2 regions of the Paenibacillus sp. FSL R5-0470 genome follow, and region 2 is predicted to be linked to the other one. Evidence: riboswitches for the same ligand, from Rfam matches in the RefSeq annotation. Region 2 holds a riboswitch; the other holds the start of a gene.
The links. A riboswitch is a leader RNA that binds a small molecule or an ion and turns the genes downstream of it on or off. The one in region 2 is predicted to bind cyclic di-AMP.
Positions count from the first base shown of each region.

Region 1: it holds a riboswitch for cyclic di-AMP, as region 2 does, so the genes downstream of both, MKY99_RS25360 (TrkH family potassium uptake protein) here and MKY99_RS25870 (alpha/beta hydrolase) in region 2, are expected to answer to the same signal.

Region 1 covers NZ_CP150238.1:5,741,854-5,752,000, reverse strand. Annotated here, with positions in the region: gene MKY99_RS25390 (DnaD domain protein) at 1-1,260, shown strand, start outside; gene dnaI (primosomal protein DnaI) at 1,279-2,235, shown strand; gene MKY99_RS25380 (YqzM family protein) at 2,401-2,556, opposite strand; gene trxA (thioredoxin) at 2,915-3,232, shown strand; gene uvrC (excinuclease ABC subunit UvrC) at 3,354-5,306, shown strand; gene MKY99_RS25365 (CPBP family intramembrane glutamic endopeptidase) at 5,413-7,098, opposite strand; cyclic di-AMP (ydaO/yuaA leader) riboswitch at 7,413-7,592, shown strand; gene MKY99_RS25360 (TrkH family potassium uptake protein) at 7,729-9,024, shown strand; gene MKY99_RS25355 (TrkA family potassium uptake protein) at 9,038-9,706, shown strand; gene MKY99_RS25350 (LysR family transcriptional regulator) at 9,778-10,147, opposite strand, start outside.
Region 2 covers NZ_CP150238.1:5,865,011-5,875,157, forward strand. Annotated here, with positions in the region: gene MKY99_RS25850 (exosporium glycoprotein BclB-related protein) at 1-1,201, shown strand, start outside; gene MKY99_RS25855 (cysteine desulfurase family protein) at 1,342-2,454, opposite strand; gene mnmH (tRNA 2-selenouridine(34) synthase MnmH) at 2,506-3,543, opposite strand; gene selD (selenide, water dikinase SelD) at 3,601-4,659, opposite strand; gene MKY99_RS25870 (alpha/beta hydrolase) at 4,816-5,625, opposite strand; cyclic di-AMP (ydaO/yuaA leader) riboswitch at 5,732-5,916, opposite strand; gene MKY99_RS25875 (hypothetical protein) at 6,138-6,311, opposite strand; gene MKY99_RS25880 (Nif3-like dinuclear metal center hexameric protein) at 6,396-7,190, opposite strand; gene MKY99_RS25885 (endo-1,4-beta-xylanase) at 7,302-8,321, opposite strand; gene MKY99_RS25890 (glycoside hydrolase family 43 protein) at 8,350-9,882, opposite strand; gene MKY99_RS25895 (carbohydrate ABC transporter permease) at 9,930-10,147, opposite strand, start outside.

The DNA of each region.
Region 1 (10,147 bases), 120 kb from region 2:
GAAGCGGTAGGTCTGCTACAGACCTGTCGAATCTATGTGCCGGAAACCGATGATTACTTATATGAATATGAGCTTATGCCGCCGCTATCGCCAGCTGACTTTTTTGCCACTCAGCATTTGACGTTGCTGTTACGCGATAAAATCGGCAAATTTGCTGTGCTGTCCTTACGGGAACAATTCTGGAATCGAGAGCCAGAAGAATGGAGTCGCAGATCCATAGGCAAAGAGAATATCTCCGTGCCTTTTTATGATATTTTTCAACTTAATACACATGTCATTGATTATGAGCTGGAGCAGGCACTTGCAGAAGTAGCCACTGTGCGTCAGCCTGGTATGCGTGAATCTGGAGAACAAGCGATTGGATATAGTGATATTATTTTGCGTTTTCCAAGGGAATCCGTGAACCGGGCTCATGTAGAAAAACTGCGTTTTGACCATACTCAAATGGGTGTTATTAACTATGTAGCTCATAAGTACGAACTCAGTCCGCAGGATTTATGTCGTCTGCTGGATGAAGATGGCGTGTTCTCACCGGATGGCGAGGTTATTCTGGATGCACTGCAATATAAAGCGAGCCAGCATTTCAGGCAGGATATGAAACGACAAGAAAAGCGTGAAGTTGCTGCTGCTAAGGTTGTTTCCATCCGTTCCAGTGCCTCTGAAGAGAATGATGATTCTATAGCACCACCGGAGCAATCTGTAGAGATGGAGTATTATGTAGAAGTACCACCACAATTTTTGTCCAAATGTGACATCCACCAATATAATATGATGCTGCGGAACGAACCTTATACGCGGCTGCTTCAAACTTTTTTCCCAGGTGCAGTACCCAGTCATTTGATGGATATGTTCGAGAAAATAGATTTGAACTATAAGCTAAGCGGTGAAGTAATCAATGTACTTATTCATTATTTAATGACTATGGTAGCCTCAGGTGGAGAACAGCGAATGAACCGCAATTTTGTGGAGGCTATCGCTTCCAATATGCTGGTTAAACAGGTGAACACCTACGAAAAGGCTGTAAAATATATCAGGGATCAGTCCAAAGTGAAAGGCAAGGGAGCTACAACTAACACGGCGGCAGGATCTCGATCACGTTCATATGCTAAAAATACAGGTCGATCCGCTAAACCGGAAATTCCGATTGTGCTGGACGATGGAAGTGCCGGAACGGTATCGGAAGAGGAATTCGCGGCGATGATGAAGAAAGCTGCAGAAATTAAAGCCAACAAGAAAAAAGGCGTTTCCCAAGCGCCGTAATGAAAGAGAGGTGGAACTATGGAGTCTATGGGCGATGTGCTTCGTTCGATTAACAATCCAACTCTACGGCAGCGTCAACGCGATCTTGAACAGGAGTTATTCAATCATCCGCTTGTGAAGGCATTACAGTCTGAACATCCTGAGTTAGATGATTCGCGACTGCGGCTTCATATGAGCCGCCTGTATCAATATCTAGAGGAAAGCCGCCACTGTGCGAACTGTCCGGGTCTAGAGAAATGTCCGAATGATTTCCCTGGTCACTTTAGCAAACTTACGGTCGAGAGCGTGAATGGTTCGGCGGACTTATATGAGCGCAAGACGGCATGCCGGCTTAAAGTGGCACAGGATAATCAGGATAGCATCCGCAAACGTATCCGTAGCTTTTATGTGGACGAGCGTGTGCTCAATGGCGGTTATGATGAAATAGATATTATGGGCAAGGATCCACGCCGGGTCTCTGCTGTTAATAAAATATTTGATTATATCACGAGCGTTAAAGAAGAGAGTCTGACCTCGCGCGGAATTTATCTACATGGGACTTTCGGAACAGGCAAAACATTTCTGATGTGTTACTTGCTTCATGAGCTTGCTGTTGCCGGCTATACTGGAGTTATCGTATATATGCCAGATTTTATCGAGGATTTGAAGTCGATCATGATGGACGGCCAGAAGATGAAGGAAACCGTAGATACGTTGAAAAACTGCGATTTACTTATTTTTGATGATATTGGTGCGGAGAACTTGAATCCATGGGCGCGTGATCATGTGCTTGGTGCGATTCTGAATTATCGGATGAACCGTAAGCCAACCTTCTATACCTCAAATTATCCGCTCGATGGTTTGGAGAAACATCTTAGCTTTACGAGCAAGGATGGCGAGGAGATTTATAAAGGTCAACGTTTGATGGATCGTATTGCTCCTTTTGTGGATGTTATTCCACTGCATGGGGAGAATCAACGGGGGACGATTAGATAAACTCGAAATATTCATAACCGTAACATTCAAAAGAGCAGCGATTCTCCTTTTATTAGAGGATCGTTGCTCTCTGTTTTTTCTTATTTACTCTCAAAAAAAGAAGCCGCCCCCTAAGTAGCATTCACTACTTTTGAGACGGCCTCTGTTTATATTGCGATGATTCCCTTACTCCGAAATGAACTTAATGATAACCATGCCGAAAAAGACAACGGTCATAAATGCAGTCATTCCGAAAAATCCATTCATTAAATCGCCTAGATCATTGCGGGGTTCTTCGTTGATATGTTCTCGTGGGTCCCGTGCTTGCGCGTTGACATCCATAGCTTCTGCCTCCTTACAGGGACAATGCCTGTATTGTTAAGATGCAAATTGAGTTGACCATTATGAAATAAGTCATTGACATTTAATGCGCTTTCTTAGAGTATACCGAAAGGCTGGGGAGATTGTAAAGAAAAGAGTAACATAAATAAAATTAGTTTGAGAGCAATATAATTGTATGTGATATATAACATATCCCTTAAAGATATGTTATACTGGAATTGTGTCGGTAAGTGGTAATTTGGTTATCATATTACATGAAACAATTTATTAACTTATATTTTCGGAGCAGCTTCCATAAACTAAGCTTTGGTTTAGAGTGGAGTAATGTTTCGTAAAACTTTAGAGGAGGAACAATATCATGGCTATCGTGAACGTGTCTGACCAAACCTTCAGTAACGAAGTGGAAGGTCAAGGTACTGTAGTAGTAGACTTCTGGGCTCCTTGGTGTGGTCCTTGTAAGATGATTGCTCCAATCTTGGACGAATTGTCCGCAGAACTGGGAGACAGCGTGAAGATTGCAAAATTGAATGTGGATGAGAATCCGGAAACGGCTTCCCGTTTTGGCGTGATGAGTATCCCAACCCTGATCTTCTTCAAAGACGGTCAACCGGTAGATAAAGTTGTGGGATTGAACTCCAAAGAATCCCTGAAAAATATCGTAGCTAAACATCAATAATTGTTAAATGCTACTGTTCGGGCCTCGGCCCTGCCGCTCAGCGCCTTCGGTTCATTCCGGAGGCGTTTTGTGTGCTGAATGCCAATTAATTATGGGTCCAATTTAGCTGGAGGGGATCATTTTGGACAATATCCGCAACAAACTGGCTCTATTACCCGACCTGCCTGGGTGCTATCTGATGAAGAATGAAGAAGGCACCATTATTTATGTGGGTAAGGCGAAGGTGCTTAAGAACCGGGTTCGCTCTTATTTTACAGGCAGTCATAATGGTAAAACTCAGCGTCTTGTCGCTAATATTGCAGATTTCGAATATATTGTTACGTCCAGTAACATGGAAGCGCTCATTCTCGAGTGCAATCTGATTAAGAAGCATATGCCGCGTTATAACGTACTTCTGAAGGACGATAAGACATTTCCTTATATCAAAATAACGAATGAAACTCACCCTCGGCTTGAAGTCACACGCCGGGTGATTAAAGATAAAGCAAAATATTTCGGCCCTTATCCTAATGGTTATGCTGCACAGCAAACGAAAAAGCTCCTCGATCGTATGTATCCGCTCCGTAAATGTGGCGTAATGCCAAAGGAAGTCTGTCTTTACTATCACATGGGCCAATGCTTGGCACCGTGTGAGAAGGAAGTGCAGAAGTCCGAGTATGAGCAGATTACGCAAGATATCGCTGCTTTTCTGAGCGGAGGTCATGATGCGGTTAAGAAGGATCTACAGCAGAAGATGCAGGAAGCTGCTGAGGAATTATATTTTGAACGGGCGAAGGAACTGCGGGATCAGATTATCCATATTGATGCATTGATGGAGAAACAAAAGATTAACACCACAGATACTAAGGATCGTGATGTATTTGGTTATGCGGTAGACAAGGGATGGATGTGTGTACAGATTCTGTACATGAGACAAGGGAAGATGATTCAGCGCCACTCCTCTGTCTTTCCGTTCTATGGGGAAGCCTACAGTGACTTTATGTCTTATGTGACGCAGTATTACAGTGATAATCCTGCTCTGCCGCAGGAGATTCTTCTGCCGGATGTGCTTGACGAGGAAGCAGTGGTTGATAAAGAAGCTAAACCGGCGATTGTCATTGCTGCTCCAGCCGAAGAAGATCTACAAAAGGGGGAAGATACCCCCGAATCGCCTGAAGAAGTTGAGGCCCGTGAAATGGCCGCTGCGGAAGCATCAGCAGCAGGTGTCGTTGATGCTGCAGGTGGCGCCTCTATTCTACAGGAGTGGCTCGGCACCAAAGTGCTAGTGCCACAGCGTGGCCTCAAGAAGCAGATGGTCGGTATGGCCTGCCAAAATGCTACAGTCGCAATCGACGAGAAGTTCCGGCTTATTGAACGAGATGAAGTACGTACCTCTGGTGCTGCAATGAGCTTAGGCGAGAGCTTGGGGCTCGAACGCTTAAGCCGGATCGAGGCGTTCGATAACTCGAATATTCAAGGGACTAATCCGGTTTCTGCAATGGTTGTCTTCATTGATGGCAAGCCCGCACGAAAAGAGTATCGTAAATATAAGGTTCGTACGGTGGTGGGTGCGGATGATTATGGAACGATGCGCGAGGTCATCCGGCGACGGTATGAACGGGTGCTGAAAGAGAACCTGCCGATACCAGATCTTATCGTAGTCGATGGTGGTAAAGGGCAGATATCCTCAGCTATTGATATTCTGGAGAACGAGCTGGGGTTATTCATTCCGGTCTGTGGTCTCGTCAAGGATGATAAGCATAAGACGGCTCAGCTTTTGGTTGGAGATCCGCCAGAACCTGTCGCTTTGGCTCGGGATAGTCAGGAATTTTATCTGTTGCAACGGATTCAGGATGAGGTGCATAGATTCGCCATCACCTTCCACCGTGAACAACGTGGGAAGTCCATGGTTACTTCTAAACTGGACTCCATACCAGGTATAGGCGAGAAGCGGCGCAAGGCGCTGCTTAAGCATTTCGGATCACTAAAGAAAATTAAAGAAGCCTCCATAGAGGATTTTAAATCACTTTCTATTGGCGAAAAGCTGGCTAGTCAAATTCTTGAGGCGCTCAAGGATGAAGAGCCAGCGACATAGGCATTCGAAATACTGGAATGCTGTATACGTTAATATAAAAAAGGTGTCACAGCAGTTTTCTGCTGTGACACCTTTTTTTATTATAGGTTATCCACCCGTTACTTCTTTAAATTACAGATGTAGGTTCAACCGGCTTAGGTTCTGATTTCTGCGGTGGATTAAACCGATAGACGATGTAAGCGACTATGGACGGCATTATAATCGCGAAGATACCAGCCCCTACATTCACGCTTTCCTTCATAAAGATCAGCGTAGCGCCCATCAGAATGCTGTCAAACACGACGTGACTGAACATGACGGCAATAAATCCGTAACGAAGGAAAATATAGCTAAAGAGCAAACCAATCACGGTCAGCTCAATAGGACGGGAACTGATGGGGTAGATCGGATACAGCGTATGGCCAAACGCCCAAACCAGCGTGGTGATCAGGCAAGCAATGAACGTGCTTCGGAATACTTTTTTCAACATAGGAATTCCGAAAAAACGATAAATGGCTTCCTCGGATAAACCAGCGAGCCATGCAACGATGGGCAGCAGCCAAGCATATCTCATGTTGTAAGGAGATTGAGTAGCGTCAGTAGTGGACCAGTTCTGCAAGGTAAGTGATAATACGATGAACATAAGGGTCTGCACCCCTAGCAGCACGAATGCCCAGACGTATCCAGCCCGGATACTATCCAGAACATATTTTCCATAGCCAGGCTCTTTAGCACGAGGCCATGGGTTCATCCCCTCTTCTTTTTTCCATAGGCCGTCCCCTCCAACTAAAGAAAAATAGAGCAGGGAGGACATTAGGAGGCTATATAAGGCATAAATGATGAACATTATGACGGAAGTTATCTGAGCCTCGAGTCCTTCGCCTGAGGATTCAGGGAGCATATTATAGGTGCTGATCATCATGATTACAAAATAAGCTGAGCTTAGGAATATTCCACGCTTAAAGGAGGTATGTTCTCTTCTAAGTATGCTGTAGATGAGTGCCAGAATTCCTAAAGCTAAAGTAGGCAAACCGTAGCCGAATAAAGTAAACTTTTCCGCGAGAGAGGTCTGGTCCTTTACATAGGAGGTATGCCAGGCTGGAGCGGTGAATCCTGCTTTAAAGCTGGATACCTGTTCGCCAGTGAAATCGAAATAATAGTGTAGTAAGGATTCGCCGATCTGAACGGAACGATCTGTATACACGAGCCCGTAGTTTCCCGTATTCGATTCAATTTGCAGCTTGGCGGGATTTACATCCCATTCCTGAAGCCAGGGACGGGCAAGATTTTCTTTTTGTGTAAGTGATAAGGTAGTACCCTTGTCCTCTTCTTTTGCACTGGTGGATACATTGTTTGGTAATCCGGTACCTGATCCTTCTGCACCTTGTGTGAAAGCGACAACTCCACCAGTATACATATTGAGGTCAACAGAGATCAGTGGCTCTTGTTCCGCTGAAGGACTAAGTGTTACACGAAAGATGTCAAAAGGATATCGTTGATCCAATTTCTTTTTTGTATAGTCCTCCAAAAGCTTCTCGCGGGACATATAACCATAAAAGGAAGAGTCCGTATCGTACAGTACATTCCACTGATCGTTTGGTGCTTTGGTGTAGTTCAGCTTTTGTTCTGCGAATGATATGGCTTTGTCGCGGGCTTCCGCCTTACTGATGACAGTAGTATCTTCCCCGGCAGGGCTATTTAGCACCGAGGGAGCAATTTGAAACATAATAAATAGAATAAGACCGATAATGCCCGAGATGATGAGCCTCTTGGAGAGGGCACGTTGCTGTAAGGGCTGGCCAACGGGATTCATGTAACGCCTCCTTGTAAACTGACAATGTTATGTTCCATTATAGTATTAGTGCCATGATAGTTACAAAAATCATCGTATATTCTTTTTATGGGTAATAGAGATATTATAGAATAGGTAACTGAATATATACCATGAATTTAAGGTGATTCTTTCTTCATTTTTCATGAAAATCGATGCAATTGCAGGGAAAACACGGAAAAGTGATGAGAAAAGGCACTCTTAGTGGTACATCCTCTCCAAACCGCATTTTTCATATGAATCACCATTAATAGTGTCTTTGTGATTTATCGAAATAACATATATAATTTGTATGCAATTGTATATAGCCGAATTTCAGGTGAAAACGGGGGAACCATAAGAAGTAATGAAAAGATGAGTATACGCCATAGGCGTTGTCTTTATTCATCAGGGGTGAATTTCGTTCTAGGAACGAATAGGGCAGCCTGCACAGTCCGAATCCGTCAGCTAACCTCGTAGGCTAATTTACTGCAGGAACCAAGGGTAGCATTGGTTTTCCAGTGCTTTTTTTGTTGGAATTCTTTAAATTTTGATAAGAGGGTGAGCGTAGTGGCTTCACAGTTTCGCAGGGTTTCTGAATCAAAGTTCCTGAAGCTCTCTCCGCCTCAGATTATGGTGCTTGGTTTTGCATCGATCATTCTGATTGGAGCCTTGCTGCTAATGCTTCCCATTTCGAGTACCAGCGGGAATGCTGTTAGTTTTATTGATGCGTTGTTTACTGCAACATCGGCCACCTGTGTGACAGGACTTGTGGTGCTGGACACCGGGACGACATTCACCATTTTTGGGAAAACCGTAATTATGGTGCTTATCCAGGTGGGCGGCTTAGGGTTTATGACAATGGCGACCTTATTTGCCATGATGATGAAACGCAAAATTTCCTTGCGGGACAGACTGATCCTTCAGGAAGCAATGAACCAAGGCTCTATGGAGGGGATTGTTCGACTGATCCGGAGAGTACTTATTTATTCCTTGGTCATCGAAGGCTGTGCAGCGGTGCTTCTGTCCTTACGCTGGGCGTTTGATATGCCACTGGGAAAGGCCATTTATTTTGGAATATTTCATGCGGTGTCTATGTTTAATAATGCTGGATTTGATATTTTCGGGGATTTCCGGAGTTTAACCGATTATGTATATGACCCGCTAGTGAACATCGTGGTGATGTTTCTGATTGTCTCTGGCGGTATTGGTTTTATTGTCATGTCGGATCTGGTGGAGTTTCGTGTCAAACGTAAATTATCTTTGCATAGCAAAGTTGTACTCTCCACCACTGCAGGGCTTATTCTTATCGGCGCTTTGGTTATTTTTATATTTGAATTTACGAATCAGCGCACACTGGGGAATTTAAATTTCGGCGGCAAAATATTATCGGCATTCTTTCAGTCGGTATCGCCCCGAACCGCTGGCGCCAATACGGTGGATATTGCCGGACTACGGCAAGCCTCACAGTTCTTTATGGTTATTCTTATGTTTATTGGTGCATCTCCAGGATCAACAGGTGGCGGGGTCAAGACTACAACCTTTACGATTATGATTGGTGCAGTAATCGCGATGCTGCGCGGACGTGAAGATGTTGTACTGTTCCGTTACCGATTGGCGCAAGAGCGTATCTATAAAGCGTTGACGTTAACATTACTCGCTTTGCTATTGGTCCTCACGGTGTCGATGTTACTGTCCACAACAGAGGATAGTAATTTCTTAGCGATATTATTTGAGACGACCTCAGCTTTTGCCACGGTGGGACTAACCATGGGGCTGACACCTGAACTGTCTATCTTCGGCAAGATTCTGATCTGTCTGACCATGTTTGCAGGTCGGCTAGGTCCATTAACATTAGTGTATGCGCTTGGACCTAAACAGGGTAAACCATTGTATAAGCACCCAGAAGGTAAAATAATTATTGGATAGGAGTTAATCCGAAATGAAAGCACAGCAATTTGTAGTAATCGGTTTAGGCCGCTTTGGCTCAAGCCTTGCACTTGAGCTGATGGAAATGGGCTACGAGGTGCTCGGCATTGATCACCATGAGGAGCGTGTGGAGGAAATGAGCGATCACCTGACGCATGCGGTAGTGGCTGATGCTACAGATGAAGGAATTATGCGCTCGCTCGGCGTACGGAACTTTGACTGTGGGATTGTTGCGATTGGCGACAATATGGAACGAAGTATTCTGGCGGCGATTTTGTTAAAAGAGATTGGAGTCAAGCAAGTAGTAGCCAAGGCGATCTCGATCCTTCATGGTCGTGCGTTGTCCAGGCTGGGCGTGGACCGGGTTATTTTTCCGGAGCGGGATATGGGCATTCGTGTGGCACATCAGCTCGTGACACCCAATTTGCTGGATTATATTGAACTGTCCAAGGATTATAAAATCGTCGAGCTAACCGTTCCGTCTTGCATGAACGGGAAAAGCTTGTCAGATTTAAATACAAGAGCGAAATATGGCTGCAGTATTGTTGCCCTGAACCGGGAAAGTGGAATTATAGTGGCTCCAACGGCACATGATCATTTGAGTGAGGGCGACGTTATGGTACTCATTGGTTCTAATGAAAGTATTGATCGATTTGAGGATGAAGTTGTAAACCAAGATTAAATAGATAAGCCCTCCGTCCTTTACATGGGACGGAGGGCTTTTTTAATTAAGGCTGCACGCAGAGGTATGTACTATTTCTCTCGTTCCGTTAGAAACATCTCTTCTGTGACCTGCACGAGGCTGCGGGCCGCTGTGCTCAGGCTCCCATCGTCACGGTAAATCAGGCAGGTAGTTCGCTGAGTCTGCTCCAGCTCCTTAATATGCAGAGAGACCAGCCCACCGCCGTTTAACAGCTGCGGACGCAGATAAGACTTGGGCAGTAACGCTGCCACATTGACTGTCGGCAGCAGCCGCACGATGGCTTCGAATGAGTCAATCTCCATCCGAACGTCTGGATCAATTCCACAGCGCTGGAACAGATCGTCTGTTAGACGTCGGTACCAGGTGCCTTTGGAGAACAGGATCATAGGCAGTCGGGACAGATCATCCATGGTTAGCTTG
Region 2 (10,147 bases):
GCAAGGACCTCAAGGGGCGCAGGGTCCTCAGGGTCCTCAAGGTCTTCAAGGTCTTCAAGGTCTTCAAGGTCCTCAAGGTCCTCAAGGTCCTCAAGGTCCTCAAGGTCCTCAAGGAGAATATGGTGTTGGCGGGACAGGCGCGACGGGTGCGACTGGGGCGCAAGGTATACAGGGACCTCCAGGTCCTGGAGCAGGGGCAACTGGAGCGACAGGCGCGACAGGTACTGCCGGGCTGGCTGGCGCAACGGGCGCTACAGGTACAGCTGGAATTGCTGGGCCGACGGGTGCGACAGGTACTGCCGGGCTGGCTGGAGCTACGGGGGTTACGGGTACTGCCGGACTTGCTGGACCGACAGGCGCTACAGGTACTGCTGGAATTGCTGGACCGACAGGCGCTACAGGTACAGCTGGAATCGCTGGACCGACAGGCGCTACAGGTACAGCTGGAATCGCTGGACCGACAGGCGCTACAGGTACTGCGGGGCTGGCTGGCGCGACGGGTGCGACAGGTACTGCTGGAATTGCTGGGCCGACGGGTGCGACAGGTACTGCCGGGCTTGTTGGAGCTACGGGGGTTACGGGTACTGCCGGACTTGCTGGACCGACGGGGGCTACGGGTACTGCCGGGCTTGCTGGACCGACGGGGGCTACCGGAGTTACAGGAGTTACTGGGGCAACCGGTGATGGCGCAATCATTCCACTGGCATCTGGTGGACCAATTATTATGACCACGGTTTTAGGTGGTTTGGTGGGAACAACAAGCCTTATAGGCTTCGGAAGTTCAGCCACAGGCATTTCTCTTGTTGGTGGAAATATAGATTTGACAGGTACTGTTCTTGGACCTCTTATCAACTTTGCAATGTCCGTTCCTCGTTCAGGAGTGATAACATCTATTGCTGCATACTTCAGTAATACCATTGCTTTATCGCTTCTTGGTACTACGATAAATGTAACAGCGCAATTGTACCAATCGGCCACACCAAATAACACATTTACTCCTATTCCAGGTGCAATAGTACCACTTCCATCTATCACTGGTACTATTAATTTAGGAACTTTTGTCAGCGGAATTACGAATGGTATCAATTTTGCTGTAACACCGCAGACACGTCTTCTTATGGTATTCTCAGCCACTGCTACAGGTCTTACCCTTGTAAATACAGTCACTGGTTATGCAAGCGCAGGCTTTACTATTGTATAATCACTAACACAAACAAAAGCATCTGCCCTCCCCACTAAAGGAGTAACAGATGCTTTTGTTATAATATTCGATTAAAATTTCTTAATCTTTCGATCCGGAGAGACGATATTGAGCAAACTTAGCTATCCCTGGCAATCCACTCACAACAAATACTCTTTCAGCTTACCGATAACCTCATCGATCTCCGCTTTAGTCGTATACCGTCCCACACTAAAACGAACCGCTCCCTGCCCAATACTTGCTGAGACATTCATTGCCTTTAGAACAGGTGAAATCAATGTTTCTCCAGAATGACAAGCTGAGCCTGTTGAGGCAGCCACATCTTCCAGCGAAGCAATCACTTCGTGACCCACCGCTCCAAGAAAACTAACGTTAAGCGTGTTGGGCAATCGCTTATGCCTATGACCATTCAGGTGAATTCTGTCGCCAAATGCCTTCTGCAATCTATCGTAGAAATAATCCGCTACTTCTTTCACACGCTCTCTGGATGCAGAGTCCGAAGCAAGCTCACAGGCTTTTCCTAATCCAATAATATAAGGGGTGTTTTCCGTTCCGGCACGTCTCCCCTGCTCATGCCCTGCTCCGTGAATTAATGGCTCGATGTGAATGCCCTCTCGGATGTACAATGCTCCAATCCCTTTTGGCGCATATAATTTATGGCCTGCCAGCGTTAGAAAATCCACCCCTAACTCAGCCACATCAAGCTCTACTTTTCCAGCGGACTGCGAAGCATCGGTATGTACAAGGACACCCCGTTCATGGCAGACCTCAGCTATTTCTTTGATCGGCTGAATCGTGCCCGTTTCGTTATTAGAGTGCATAATGGAGACTAGTATAGTTTGGTCTGTAAGCTGATTTTTCACATCATCTACCTGCACCGTTCCATACGCGTCAACAGGTACATAAGTAATCGTGTAGCCCAACTGCTCCAGATACTGACACGGTTTAATTACCGCAGGATGCTCCACAGCAGACACAATAATGTGATTGCCTTTATGTCGATACGTTTGGGCGACGCCCTTGATAACGGTATTATTCGACTCGCTGCCCCCGCTTGTAAAAAGCACCTCACCCGGCGTACAATTCAGGAAATTAGCCACCTGTGTTCTTGCTCGCTCGATTCCGACTTTAGCTTTTTGTCCCAAAGAATGACTGCTTGAAGGATTGCCAAAATGACCATAAAGATAAGGAATCATAACCTCTGCTACTTCCTTATCTACAGGTGTTGTAGCGTTATAGTCTAAATAGATCATTTGTTAAGCCGAGCCTCCTCTAAACCCCTCATACTTTACGATACCTAAAGCTTATACCTTCTGATTACTCAAAAAAGAGATTACCGCAGCCTCAGCTTCATCCAAATTGTTCACCTTAAAGGTAACTCTCTCAATGCCTTCATACTGAGTAGACGTATAATCGTATTTAGGATCATAGTAGTATTCTAACAGCAGCGCAACAGCCTCTCCGAACATATCAGCTTGCAAGCAACGCTCGATTTCCGCCGCAATGGGGATATGAATTCGTGATTTGATACTTCGAAATGCTGAAATGCACTGTTCTTTATATTCTTCTGGTCGATAATCCTCAAGGATTTGCTGCACTCTGGCTTGTAGTGGCATCTCAATCCAAATTTGTGTTCCAATCTCTTTCTGCTCGGCCATGAATGGGGGCATTACGACCTTCCCAATCTTTTTGCTCTCCGCTTCAAACAGTACATAAGGAGCATCCCCAAGCTTAATTAATTCCTCCATAAGAAGACTATCGAACGTTTTTTGATTGTTTGCATGAAGTCCGATCTCGCCAAAGATAGAACCGCGGTGACCTGCCATTCCTTCCAAATCCAAAACAGGATAGCTCTGTGCCTTCAGGCGGTGCAGCAGGTTTGTTTTACCTGTACCCGTATTTCCATGAATGACATAAGGCTTCGCCTTGAATTCATAGGACTCCAGTTCATCGAGTACCCATTTACGGTAAGCTTTATAGCCGCCAATCAATCGGTAAGCGTGAATATCCATTAAAGAAAGTACGGTCGCAGTTGTACGGCTGCGCATACCTCCCCTCCAGCAGAATACAGCCTTGTCCCCTTGAATCGCAGCAAATTCTTTGACAAAGGAAGGTAGCTTCGCAGCAGCAATCTCCAAACCGCGTTCTTTCGCAGCCTGCACACTTGTCTGTTTATACAATGTACCTACTTCAGCCCGTTCCTCATCATCAAAAAAGGGAATATTCAAGCTATCCGGCAGCGTTGCATCTTTATATTCAGAAGGAGATCGAACGTCGATAACGGTGATCTGCTTCTTATTCTTTAACACTCTTAGTTCTTCCAATGTAATATCCTGAAACAATGCGCTCTCTCCTCTGGTGGCTAACTTCTTAGGTCGCCTCTAAGCTGAACTCCAGCGTTATTGCGCAGCTATAACTGCAATCTGACCCGGATGCTCTTCCGTTACCTCTCCGATCAATGCTGCTTCTACACCTGCATCTACTAACTCTTTTAGCAAATCCTCACTTTGTTCAGGAGCAACAGAGATCAGCAATCCACCGGAAGTCACAGCATCACACAGAATATAGCGGCTTAATTGGTCCATCTCTTCCGGATAAAGAATACTGCCCTCCAAATGGGCAAAGTTATTCTTAGTGCCGCCTGGAACAAAGCCCTGCTCCGCGAGCTCTCTTACTCTTGGCAGCATCGGTACATCGCCTTGACGAATAATCAGTCCGTGATTGCTCCCTTTTGCCATTTCCGAGGCATGTCCAAGCAACCCGAATCCGGTAACATCTGTACAAGCATGTACATCATAGGGCTCCATGATTTCAGCCGCTTTTTTATTCAATGTAGACATGACTGTCGTAAGGCGTGTAGTTTCTTCTGGGGATAGCTGATCCTTTTTAATAGAAGTCGTTAAGATGCCCACACCGATAGGTTTAGTCAAAATCAGCTTGTCTCCTGCCTGCGCACCTGCATTCGTTCTTACTTTGTCCGGATGCACAAGGCCCGTAACGGCCAATCCAAATTTAGGCTCTTTATCGTCGATGGAATGTCCGCCCACAAGCGTTGCTCCTGCTTCCTGCACTTTATCTGCTGCACCGCGCAAAATGTCACCGAGAATGCTTTTGTCCAAAACAGAAATAGGGAAGGCCACAATATTAAGCACTGTAAGCGGCTTGCCGCCCATAGCATAAATATCACTTAACGCATTAGCTGCTGCAATTTGCCCAAAGGAATAAGGGTCGTCCACGATCGGCGTGAAAAAATCAACAGTTTGCACTAACGCTAGATCATCACTTAATCGATATACCCCAGCGTCATCACTGGTATCCAGACCTACAAGTAGATCCGGATTAGGAACGGTTGGTGGTAGACTGCGAATAACCTGCATGAGATCGGCGGGACCGATTTTGCAGCCGCAGCCCCCTTTTGAAGATAATGAGGTCAATTTTATGGTTTCGGCTTGAGACATCATGACTCAGCTCCTTTAGATAGTTAATATCGAATATCTTTAATCTTACATCAGTAGACAGCATTGTACAAAATACAGACATACAGAAGAACGCCCCGTAGCCAGTACATACTCCCCGGCTATGGGACGCCTCTCATTTCTCACTTACCACTAAGATCAACTAATCTGCTGAGTTTCCTGCTGTTTCTCCAAAAACCGCTGAAGTATAGCATTAAATTTCTCCGGCTGACACAGATTACTAGGATCTAATGCGTTAGGGATGATCACTAACTGAGCATGTGGCAGCTGAGACACCATATCCTTCATACAATTAACTCCAAATTCACTAAAGTCACCTACAATACATAAGGCGGGACGCTTAAAAGACTTTAAGCATCTAGTGTAATCCACATGGCTCGTAGCCAGCCTTTGCCGATACAATTCCCGTGGACGTTTATCGAGAAGTCCTCTTCTAATCTCGTTATAAGCCAGATTCCAGCGTTCCCGGTACATCATACGAATCGAAGGAAGTACAAGCTCACTTGGAGCGTAATACATTAACCAGCTACAATAAGCAGCCATAAGCTGGATTTTACCGATTATCGTTGACGCCTGACTTCTACAAAAGCTATCCGCGACAACAATCGCTTTTACTCGCTCTGGATATTGTTTCGCAATATGTTGAACGACAAGCCCCCCATAGGCACTCCCAACAAAAACAGCCTCACGAATACCCAAATCATTTAATAGCATTATTATATCTAGACATTGGGTTTCAATAATCTCGTTTGGGGCCTGCAGTAATTCACCTGATTTGCCATTCCCCCGTAAATCACACAGAATCACTTTATATTTATCAGAAAAATACTCTAATTGTGGCTTGAACATACTATGTGTTAATCCATGTCCATGGATAAACACAACCGGAGCCCCTGTTCCATTGATTTCGTAATAGAGCGAAGTTCCATTCAGTTTAGCAATAGGCAAAGTTAACACCTCTTTCATAGATAGGTTCTACAACTATATCTGCTTTTTAACGCAGCAAAAAACCACAGAGGGATTCTCTGTGGCTATTCATCATCAAATACGCCATTCATCCTCTCTCCATACGCTTACGAGGTTAGCTGTCGGATTCGGGCAGTGAGAGTTGCCCTACCTGCATGGATGCATTTATGCATCTGGAACAGGATTCACCCCATAACTAGTACCGATTGTTACACTGGTTCCCAGTTGTTGGTTCCCCCGCTTTCCTTAACGGAAATTAAGCGGACTTCTTATGTAATTGTCAGTTATGTGATGAATCATACTCCGTGTAAGGTTTCTTGTAAAGTTGAGCCGTGGGCAAAATAATGTTGAAAGCCATGCTTTTCATTTCATATTGAGCATACACTTCGTTTTCTCTTTCTTTTGCTCTTGTTTACTCAATATATCTAAAAAAAGCCGAGCGGCCATCAGAGATCAATCCCTGAACTACTCGGCTTCGTTATACAATCATATGGCTACAACAGATCGGCGTTTTTCAATGCATGCTCCCAGCTCGGAAAAAAGAACAGCGCACTTCTCATAAGATCAGGATCGCTTTGCTTCACTTGTTTTTTGCTGATCGAGCTTCCATCGGTTTGAAGCTTTTTGATACGACTTAACACTTCATCAGCCTCCAAAGGAATTTCCATTGAAACACTCCTTTCTCAGTGACCTGGTTTCCAATCATTTTCTCCATAATATGCAAATTTATTCTTCATTTCGGTTTATACGAATTAAACCAGCTGATAGACCGGTTGTTCAGCAATAAAATAAGTAGGAATCATTGGGTATTTCTGTGCCAGAACTTCAGCTAAATATTTCATTCCTGGAGCTTCACTTTCCGCATGTCCTAACATAATCAGTGCTTTTGATCTGCCTTGGTGGACAGCATCCCTCACATATTCTGGAGTTTCCCATTCGGGGCCCTCGCCAGCAATAATTAAATCAAGATTATGCTGATTAAAAAGAGGAATAGCCATCGTCCCACCTCCTCTGTAACCTACTAATATCCCCACATGTCTGCATATCTGGGATACGTCTCCGGCAGCACGTAAATAGGAGATGCCTAGCTTTCTTTTTATATACTGTGCCGCTTCACTTACCGTCATAGCTGGAATCGATAGGATTGTAGCAGTCGATTGCTGCTCAACCACATAGGCTGACCATTCAAGCTCTCGTAGCAAGCCCACCATGATCCCGTCTGGTTGATGCCTATGCCAATAATCATGATAACGAAAAATAGCCAGTTCAGAACGCTCGATTAAACTCAGTTTCGCAAGATAAATAGGGTCATCCTCTAACCACTCACTCGTCTCATGATGACTGTAAAACACACCTTCATGTGTGATCAACAAATTGGCGTTCATAGCAACCGCTCGCTCCACAACATATTGCGTAGCGCAAAATGCCGTAACCATCCCTGTAATCACCATTTCCGGATTTCCCGGCTTAAGAGTATCCACAGTCCCATCTATCTGTTCCATGGCTCCTATTAAATCTTCCAGAATCCTTCTAATTGTCACGCTCACTTTAATCCGCCCTCTGAGATCTATTCTACTAATCTATCAACGTATAAATAACCCACCCTTAATCGATATAAGGACGGGTTCACAGTTCATTATTTGAGCAGCTTGCCCACTCTATGATTTCGTGGCAGAGGTGATAATTTGATGGAAAGCTGGCTTCGGCTTATGCCCTTCATCGAATAGGAACGGCCAGTTCTTCCGCCCACGAACAGGGAAATCATCCAGCCAGGTATAGTCATCCGCTGCTCCCCAGAACGTAACCGAACTAATCACGTCCCGGTATTCTCTCAGCAGTGCGAACATCGCTTCATATCGATCTGCTTGAAGCTCGAGCAGCTCAGCAGGTACTGTCTTTAAGTCCATTCGTTTGTCATCGAAACGGAACATGGATACATCCAGCTCTGTCAGTTGGAGCTGAAGTCCTAACGATGCATATTTTTCGATCGCTGCACGAATTTCATCCAGACTAGGATCGTATAAATTCCAGTGTGCCTGCAATCCGACGCCATGGATCGGCACGCCTTGTTCCAATAGCGACTTCACCAGTTTATAGATTTTGTCACGCTTTAATGGATGGGATTCGTTATAGTCATTGTAGAATAATAATGCCTTAGGGTCAGCTTCATTGGCGAATTCAAACGCTTTGGCGATAAAATCCGGGCCAACAATGTCGAGCCACTTCGAATGGCGAAGAAGCTCTTCTCCTTCATCGGCTATAACTTCATTGACAACATCCCAAGCATAAATATCATCCTTATAACGTCCTACAACGGTCTGAATATGTGATTTGACTCGTGCAAGCAGAATCTCTTTGCTTACAGGTCCTCCGCCCTTATCCTCAAACAGCCAGTCCGTTGTCTGGTTGTGCCAAATCAAGGTATGTCCGCGCATCGCCATATGATGTTCCCTGGCGAAGGCAACCAGCTGGTCTGCTGCCCTAAAGTTATAAGTGTCCTCAAGTGGATGCAGACTTTCAAATTTCATCTCGTTCTCAGCGGTAATACTGTTGAAATGATAAGCAAGCAAATGCTCCTGTGATTGGATAGTTAATGGGTTGACGGCTGCGCCAATCTTGAAATCCTCTGCGAACACTGTCTTTAGTGCAGGCTCTGTAAAATCACTAGCTTGTCTCAACAAGTTCCCTCCTAACAAACGCTATTCATTATGACCGATAATCGAACCAATCAAAGTGGGCAGGTACCTCAGCTACTTTACCATGACCTGTCGCATATAAACCGATAAGAACACCTGTAAATCCATTTCCTTTTACGGCCTGTGGGGATAATGGGTATGCTGCCGCTGTAGATAGCTTATTCCATTGCTGCCCATCCAAGGAGAACAATAAGGTGTATTCGGTAAGCTCCGCCTGTATTTTCAGATAAATTCGCTCAGCTGTAATTGGTACTTCTGCTTCTACACGGGTTATTCCATCAATAGTTAATTGTGCTGCAATGACTCTGTGGCCAACTTTTTGCACCAAGCCAACCTCATAATGTGCATTCTCGTCCAATCTAGCACAGAGTCCAGCCTCTTCACCGTCCACGGTAGGGTTAAAATCTAGTAATGTACTCCATTCAGCTGAAGTATGCTGCTGTCTTCTGCCTATAAAGGCTACCTGACCCACTTCATTAAGGTCTTTCGATTGCCCTCGAAGAGCTAGAAAACCCGGACGTTGGCTTAGTGACCAGCTTCCCTCTGCCGGATTCCGCAGAAAGGATAATTCCAACGGCAATACAGGGTCATCAAAATCATATCTTCCGCTAGTCTCAGGTTTTGGCGAATGACCCGGTACACGCGGAACCTTCATCTCCAGCCCGACAGTGTCCTCATTATTATCAATCATCGGCCATCCGTCTTCATTCCACGTTACAGGGGCAAGAAAGGTCTCTCTTCCTAGCACTGTATACTTGGAATCTACTAGACGTACTCCAAGGAATACGGCCCACCAATCCCCGTTACGATCTTCGATCAGATCAGCATGTCCTAGATACTGAATGGGACTATCAGTCCCGCGATGGGTCAATATCGGTTGCTCTAATCTTTCAAAAGGACCGTAAGGGGAGGAAGAACGACCGATAATTTCTCGGTGTTCCTTTGCCGTGCCGCCTGAAGCAGACATGATATAATACATTCCATTAATTTTGTACAAATGTGGTCCTTCCGTCCAAGGTCCACCATCCCCAGTCCAGATGACAACAGGTTCTGTTAATGCTGCTCCTGTAGCAATGTCTATCTCATATTGAATAGCGTGGGAATCATAATCTGCTCCCTGCTGGGTGGTTACATATACCTTTCCATCCTCATCAAACATTAGGGAAGGGTCAATTCCTCCATAAGGAATACTAATCGGGTCTGACCACGGACCCGCTGGGTCCGTAGCCGTAACATAGAAATTCCCCTTCCCGTGTATTTCGGTCGTTATCATGTAAAACGTTCCTTCATGATACCGGATGGTTGGAGCAAATATACCTCCAGAGCTTTTGCTCTTACGTGTATCTAGCTGACTTACACGATCTAATACATGACCAATTTGTGTCCAGTGAATCAAGTCCTGGCTGTGAAAGATAGGCACCCCAGGAAAATATTCGAAGGAGCTACACACCAAGTAGAAATCATCCCCTGCTCGAGTGATGCTAGGATCTGGATAAAAACCTGGAAGTATTGGGTTCGTGTATGTGATTGGAGATGGAGTCATAATTCAACAAACAACCTTCCTATTATTTAATAGTGGGTGCAAGCTACTTATTCCTTCACGCTTCCTACGTTCATTCCAACTACAAAGTACTTTTGCATGAATGGATAGACTAGCAGAATCGGGACCGAAGCAACGATAGTAACGGCTGCACGAATGGACTTTGGAGTTACCATTGACCCCGCTGACTCCGCAGTTACCCCTGCCCCGTTAGCTACACTTGCGCTACTGTTCGCATTCATACTAGATTGTATTAGTTTCATTAATT